Regions from separate parts of the Microbacterium sp. LMI12-1-1.1 genome, predicted to be linked through region 3. Evidence: predicted binding sites of a transcription regulator. Region 3 holds the regulator's gene; each other region holds the start of a gene.
The links. Region 3 encodes HspR, which represses chaperone genes until heat shock. Its sites were predicted from a motif close to AAGTTGAGTCNNNNNGACTCAACTT; they were not measured.
Positions count from the first base shown of each region.

Region 1: the regulator HspR is predicted to act here: its motif matches at 1,106-1,130, upstream of MRBLMI12_RS00935 (ATP-dependent Clp protease ATP-binding subunit).
Region 2: the regulator HspR is predicted to act here: its motif matches at 1,084-1,108, upstream of MRBLMI12_RS05110 (Hsp20/alpha crystallin family protein).

Region 1 covers NZ_JBEGIA010000001.1:203,593-205,850, reverse strand. The annotation lists gene MRBLMI12_RS00950 (MarR family winged helix-turn-helix transcriptional regulator) at 1-46, shown strand, start outside; gene MRBLMI12_RS00945 (DUF3817 domain-containing protein) at 88-552, shown strand; gene MRBLMI12_RS00940 (GNAT family N-acetyltransferase) at 581-952, opposite strand; gene MRBLMI12_RS00935 (ATP-dependent Clp protease ATP-binding subunit) at 1,145-2,258, shown strand, end outside.
Region 2 covers NZ_JBEGIA010000001.1:1,046,344-1,048,601, reverse strand. The annotation lists gene MRBLMI12_RS05115 (L-serine ammonia-lyase, iron-sulfur-dependent, subunit alpha) at 1-927, shown strand, start outside; gene MRBLMI12_RS05110 (Hsp20/alpha crystallin family protein) at 1,130-1,585, shown strand; gene MRBLMI12_RS05105 (thymidine kinase) at 1,645-2,229, opposite strand.
Region 3 covers NZ_JBEGIA010000001.1:1,823,970-1,826,227, forward strand. The annotation lists gene MRBLMI12_RS08470 (inositol monophosphatase family protein) at 6-839, shown strand; gene MRBLMI12_RS08475 (heat shock protein transcriptional repressor HspR) at 844-1,317, opposite strand; gene MRBLMI12_RS08480 (DnaJ C-terminal domain-containing protein) at 1,398-2,258, opposite strand, start outside.

The DNA of each region.
Region 1 (2,258 bases), 1.6 Mb from region 3:
GCACGAGCAGCCTTTCGGTGCGGAGGCAGGACCATCGGACGGGTGAACCTTCAGGTTCGCTGAAGACCTTTCAGTTAGGCTGAAGGTGTGTTCCGAACTCCTCACACCCTCTTCCGCGCGCTCGCGATCGCCGAGGCGATCTCGTGGACCCTGCTCATCGTCGGCCTCCTCCTCCGCGCCACCACCGGCTGGGCGCTCGGCGTCACGATCGGCGGCGGCATCCACGGGTTCGTCTTCCTGTCGTACGGCGCAACGGCGATCCTCGTCGCGCTGAACAACCGGTGGCGCGCATGGCCGACCGTGATCGCGCTCGTCAGCGCCGTCATCCCGTACGCCACGATCCCGGCCGAGGTGTGGCTGCAGCGCACCGGCCGGCTGGCGGGATGGTGGCGGCTCGAGCCGTCCGACGACCCGCACGACGGCGCCTGGTACGACCGCCTCATGCGGTGGTTCCTGCGGCGCCCCTGGGTGCTCGCCGCGTTGATCGCTGTCGCCGTCGTCGCGCTCTTCGTGGTGCTGCTGATCGTCGGCCCGCCCGGAGGTCGCGACTGACGCAACCGGCGCTCGGGCGGCGGATGGCTCAGTCGCGCGGCGGGAGCTGCTGCAGCGTCCAGGTGTTGCCGTCCGGGTCGTCGAACTGCACGAACCGGCCCCACCCCTGCTCATCGACGCCTCGTGCCTCCACGTCGAGGCCGCGCAGGTGCGCCAGGGCCTCGTCCGCATCGGGGACGACGACCTGGATCGTGTTCTGGCGGCCCGGCTCGAGATCGTTGCCGAGGCCGGTGCCGAACGCGATGGAGCAGGCCGACCCGGGCGGCGTCATCTGCACGAAGCGGAGGCCCTCGAAGGGGACCTGGTCGTGGTCGGCGTGGAATCCGATCCGCTCGTAGAACTCCTTCGCCCTGTCGACGTCGGTGACGGGCACGAAGATGAGCTCGATCTTCCAGTCCATGGTTCTCTCCTCCGGGATGCGGTTCCCCCGAGCGACGAGGCTACGCCGACCCACCGACGCCGGCACGGGCTCAGGCCGGAGTCATGTCCGAAACGGGAGGGAATACTCGTGCGCAGGTGCCGTTGAACTTGACAATGCGTGTATCAAGTTCAAAACTTGATGCTCGATCACTCAAGTTTCAGGAGAGACGGAATGCCCGAAGACTTCACGCCCCAGGCCGGCGACGACGGGAGCTCGTTCGACGAGTTCCTGGCACGCTACCTCGCGGGGGAGCGCGCGCGTGCCGAGCGGTCGATCGACCTGAGCCGCTACCTCGGCGCTCGCACCCAGGAACTGCTCCAGCGTGCCGGCAAGTACGCGCTGGACCGCGGCCAGCAGGAACTCGATGCCCTGCACGTCCTGCGGATCCTCGTCGCCGAGGCCCCGGCCCGTGACGCGGTGCGCCGTGTCGGCGCCGACCCCGACGAGATCTCGCGCGCGACCGAGGAGCGGCTGCCCGCAGCCTCCGTCGCGGCGGATGTCGACGGCGCCGTGGTCACGGCGTCCGTGCAGCGTGCGCTGTTCCACGCGTTCCAGGTCGCCCGTTCGTCGGGCTCGACGTACGTGGACCCCGAGCACCTCTTCTTCGCGCTCGTGCTCGCGCAGGACACGCCCGCCGGCCAGGTGCTGGCACGCGCCGGTGTGACCGCCGAGGCGCTGATGCAGGGCGCCCGCGAGACGGTGACGCCGAGCGAGGCGGCCGCTGCGGAGGCGGGAGCGGATGCCGCGGCATCCGACACCCCCCTGCTCGACACCTACGGCACCGACCTCACCGCGCGCGCGGTCGCCGGTGACCTCGACCCGGTCATCGGGCGCGCCGACGAGATCGAGCAGACCATCGAGATCCTCAGCCGCCGCACCAAGAACAACCCGGTGCTGGTCGGCGAGGCCGGCGTCGGCAAGACGGCGATCGTCGAGGGACTCGCGCAGGCGATCGTGGACGGGGGCGTGCCCGCGCAGCTGCTCGGCAAGCGGGTCGTCGCGCTCGACCTTCCCGCGATGCTGGCCGGAACCCGCTACCGCGGCGACTTCGAGGAGCGCCTCACGAAGACGATGGACGAGATCGCCGCCCACAAGGGCGAGCTGATCGTCTTCATCGACGAGGTGCACACCGTGGTCGGCGCCGGCGGCGCCGGCGACGGCGGCATGGACGCCGGCAACATCCTCAAGCCCCGCCTCGCCCGCGGCGAGCTGCACCTCGTGGGTGCGACGACGCTCAAGGAGTACCGCGTCATCGAGAAGGACCCCGCGCTCGAGCGCCGCTTCC
Region 2 (2,258 bases), 780 kb from region 3:
GAGGCGGCACGCCTCAACGAGGAGGCCCGGCGACCCGACGAGGAGATCGCCGCGGGCCTGGATGCCATCTGGGATGCGATGGCCGCCTGCGTCGAGGCGGGCCTCGGAACCGGCGGCGTGCTGCCGGGGATGCTGGGTGTCAAGCGACGTGCGGCGTCGATCCGCGAGCAGCTCGAGGCTGCCGAGGCCGACGGCCGTCGTGAGCTGCCGGGGGAGTGGCTGGGCGCCTTCGCGCTCGCCGTCAACGAAGAGAACGCGGCGGGCGGAAGGGTCGTCACGGCGCCCACGAACGGCGCCGCCGGCATCGTGCCCGCGGTGGCGATGTACTGGTGGCGCTTCCTCGCCGATTCCGGGCTCGGCGCGGGCAACGCGGTCACCCCGTACGGCGAGCTCGTGGGCAGCGCCCTGCTCGGGTATCCCGGCCAGGCCCCTGGCTCTCCCGAGCCGGCGCAGTGGAGCGAGGAGCAGAGGGCTGAGGCGAACCGTCGCCGCGGCATCCGTCGGTTCCTCCTCACCGCCACCGCGCTGGGTTCGCTGTTCAAGGCCAACGCCTCGATCTCGGGTGCCGAGGGCGGCTGTCAGGCCGAGGTGGGATCGGCCTGCGCGATGGCGGCCGGTGGGCTGACGGCCGTCATGGGTGGAACCAACCGGCAGATCGAGAACGCGGCCGAGATCGCGATGGAGCACCACCTCGGTCTGACGTGCGACCCTGTCGGCGGTCTCGTGCAGATCCCCTGCATCGAGCGCAACGCCATCGCCGCGTCGACGGCCGTGACGGCGGCGCGTCTCGCGCTGCGCGGTGACGGCTCGCACTACGTCTCGCTCGACGCCGTCGTCGAGACCATGCGGCAGACGGGCATCGACATGTCGCACAAGTACAAGGAGACGAGCGAGGGCGGCCTCGCGGTCAACGTCATCGAGTGCTGACGAACTGTCTGGGCGTTTCGTCTCGCTTCGCTCGCTCAACGACCGGTCGTTGAGCGAGCTTGCGAGTCGAAACGCAGAGACGAACCGCGCCCGTGTTCGTTCACGGCGAACGCGGACCCATCTAGCACTCGCATGGTGAGAGTGCTAATCTGAACGTAGTTGAGCCAAGTGGGCTCAACTTCTGGACAGAGAGGAGATTCCCATGGCAACCTACGACCCGTTCCGTGACCTCGACCGTCTTGCGTCGAGTCTCTTCGACACGCGCCGCGGTCCGCGCCGCATGCCGATGGACCTCTACCGCGACGGCGACCACTACGTCCTGACCGCCGACCTGCCGGGCATCGACCCGGGCTCGGTCGACATCGATGTCGACGGCCAGCTGCTGACGATCCGCGCCGAGCGCACGCTCACCAGCGGCGACGACGTCAAGTGGATCACCCGCGAGCGCGAGGCGGCGAGCTTCCTGCGCCAGCTCAACCTCGGCCAGGGCATCGACACCGAGCGCATCTCGGCCAGCTATGACAACGGCGTGCTGAGCGTGACGATCCCGGTGAGCGAGAAGGCCAAGCCGCGCAAGATCGAGGTGACGTCCGAGGGTGGCACGCCGACGATCCAGGCGCACGAGTCCAACGACGCGCCGCAGCCGATCGAGCAGTAAGCGCTCTGACAGTGGATGCCTCGTCCCGGCCGGGACGAGGCATCCGTCGTTCCCGGCGCCTACGTTCGCGCCGCGCCCGTGAAGTGGCGGCGGCATCGCGCCTGGTACGACTCGATGCCTCCCACCTGGTCGCTCGTCGGAGTGAGCGGATCGCCGGCGCCGCCGGCCGACAGTCGCTGATGGAACGCCGCGTCCTCACCGCACACCGCGCACACCGCCGTGAGCTTCAGGACGTCCTCGGCGATCGCCATGAGCGCCGGCAGCGGCTCGAACGGCCGGCCGTCGAAGGTGACGCAGAGGCCCGAGACGACGACGTCGACGCCTTCCGTCACCAGCGCATTCACGGCGTCGATGAGGTCCGGCCCGAAGAACTGCGCCTCGTCGATCGCGACCATGTCGAGCGCGCGGCCCTCGACCGAGGCGACGAGCGCTTCGACGTCGGGCACCGAGCGTGACGGCACGCTGAGCCCGGAGTGGGAGCTGACCTGCCCCTCGCCGCGACGATCGTCGAGGGCGTGGCTCACGACATCGACCGACAGGCCGGCGATGCGGGCGCGGCGGACGCGACGCATGAGCTCCTCGGACTTGCCGGCGAACATGGGACCTGCGACGACCTGCAGCCTCGCCTGAGTGCGCGTGTGCATGGCGCCCAGACTACGTCCGACCGGAATCG
Region 3 (2,258 bases):
GGCGGATGGTTCACCATCCCGCTGCCGATGCCGATCCCGATGCTGATGCCGAGGTGGCCGTGCGCGCGGCGTCGGCCGGTGCCGCCGTTGCGCGAGCGCGCTACAACACCGGGAGCCGGCGTACGGCTGATCGAGGTCTCGACTTCACGACGGAGGCCGACGTCGAGACGGAGCGCGCGATCCGTGACGTGCTCGCCGAGCTGCGGCCGGGCGACGCGATCGTGGGCGAGGAACTCGGATCCAGCGGCGACGGGCGCCGCCGGTGGCTGGTCGATCCGATCTGCGGCACGCTCAACTTCGCTGCCGGCATGCCCCTGTTCGCCGTGAACGTCGCACTGGACATCGATGACGTCACCACCGCCGCCGCAGTCGCCGATCCCGCAGCCGGCGACGTGTTCTGGACGGACGGCGTGGCCGCCTGGCATCGCTCTGCGGCGATCGAGGCCGAAACCGGCGACGACCGCCGCCTGCAACCGGCTTCGTCGTCCCGGCTGGTCACCGTGAACCTGGAGTCCAGCTTTCCTGATGACAGCGGCACCCGCCTGCTGTCGGACGAGGTCTTCCGCGCGCGGTTCAGCCCCCGCTTCCTGTCGACCACGCTGGCTCTCGCGTGGGTCGCCACCGGCCAGCAGGCCGGCTACATCACCGGGGGCGATCTGCGCGGCAGCGTCCACTGGACGGCCGGGATCGCGCTGTGCCGTGCGGCGGGCGCGGTCGTCACCAACCTCGCCGGCGACGAGCTGCACACCGGCGACCACGGCCTGGTGGCTGCCGCGGATGCCGAGACGCACGCCTTCCTGCTCGACCGACTTCACACAGCGGACGGCGAGGCGGCGTAGCGCGTCAGTCGCCTGCGGACTGCTCGCGGTCCTCGGCGGCCGGCGCGATCGGCGTGCGGGGTCGCCACACGACGACCTCGGTCGCCCGCCGCATGCGGGTGCCGTGGCGCAGGGTCACGACGTTGCCGGTGGAACCGGCGGCGAACACCCGGGCGCCGGGGCGCTTCTCGAGCTCCGCTCGCATGCGGTCCTCGAGGTCTCGCACGCGCCCATGCAGCTCCTGCACGCGGTTCTCGAGCTCGAGGATCCGCACGATGGCGGGCAGTCCGATGCCGTCCGCCGACATGCGCGCCACCTCGCGCAGCTGCTCGACGTGCCGCAGCGAGTAGCGACGCGAACCGCCCTGGGTGCGGGCGGGCACAACGAGTCCCAGCCGGTCGTACTGGCGGAGGGTCTGCGGGTGCATGCCCGACAGCTCGGCGGCGACGGCGATCGCGAAGATCGGGGCATCCTCGTCGATGTCGTGCGGTTCAGCCATGCCCCTCACCTCCTTCTCACACACCCGATCGTTGAGCGAGCGACGAACGTGGTCGCTCAACGACCGACTTCATCATGATTTCAGCCCTGCGCCTTCGCCATGAGGTCGGCGCGCGGGTTCTCCTTGGGCTCGAGGCTCTGGAAGCGCTCGAGCGCCTCGCGCGCGGCGTCGTCGAGGTGCGAGGGCACCGCGACCTGCACCTCGGCGAGGAGATCGCCGGTGCCCTTGGCGGTCTCGACGCCCCTGCCCTTGACGCGCAGCACGCGGCCGGACGGCGTGCCCGGCGCGACGCGCAGCCGCACCGGGTCGCCTCCGAGCGTGGGCACCTCGATGGTGGCGCCGAGCGCCGCCTCGGTGAACGTGACCGGCACGGTGACGCGCAGGTTGAGCCCGTCGCGGGTGAACACCGGATGCGGCCGCACCGCGACCTGCACGACGATGTCGCCGTTCTCTCCGCCGTCGGGCGACGGGCGGCCGCGACCGCGCAGACGGATCTTCTGCCCGTCCGACACCCCGGCAGGGATCTTCACCTTGAACGGCTTGCCGTCCTCACCCTGCAGCGAGATGGTCTCGCCCTTGGTCGCCGTGACGAAGTCGATCGTCGTGCGCGCCGTGACGTCGGCCCCGCGGGTCGGGCCGCCGTAGCCGCGGAAACCGCCGGTCGACTGCCCGAACCGGCCCGTGCCGAAGCCCGCACCCTGCTGCTGGTTGAACATCGCGAAGATGTCGTCGAAGTCCTCGGCGTTCTGGTACCGCGCGCCGCGGCCCTGATTGAACATCGAGAAGACGTCCTCGAAGCCGCCTGCTCCACCCTGGCCGCCCGCGGTGAAGCGGGCGCCCGAGCCCATCGCGCGGATCTGGTCGTACTCCTTGCGCTGCTCCGCATCGGAGAGCACCGAGTACGCCTCGCTGACCTCCTTGAACTTCGCTTCGGCGGCAGC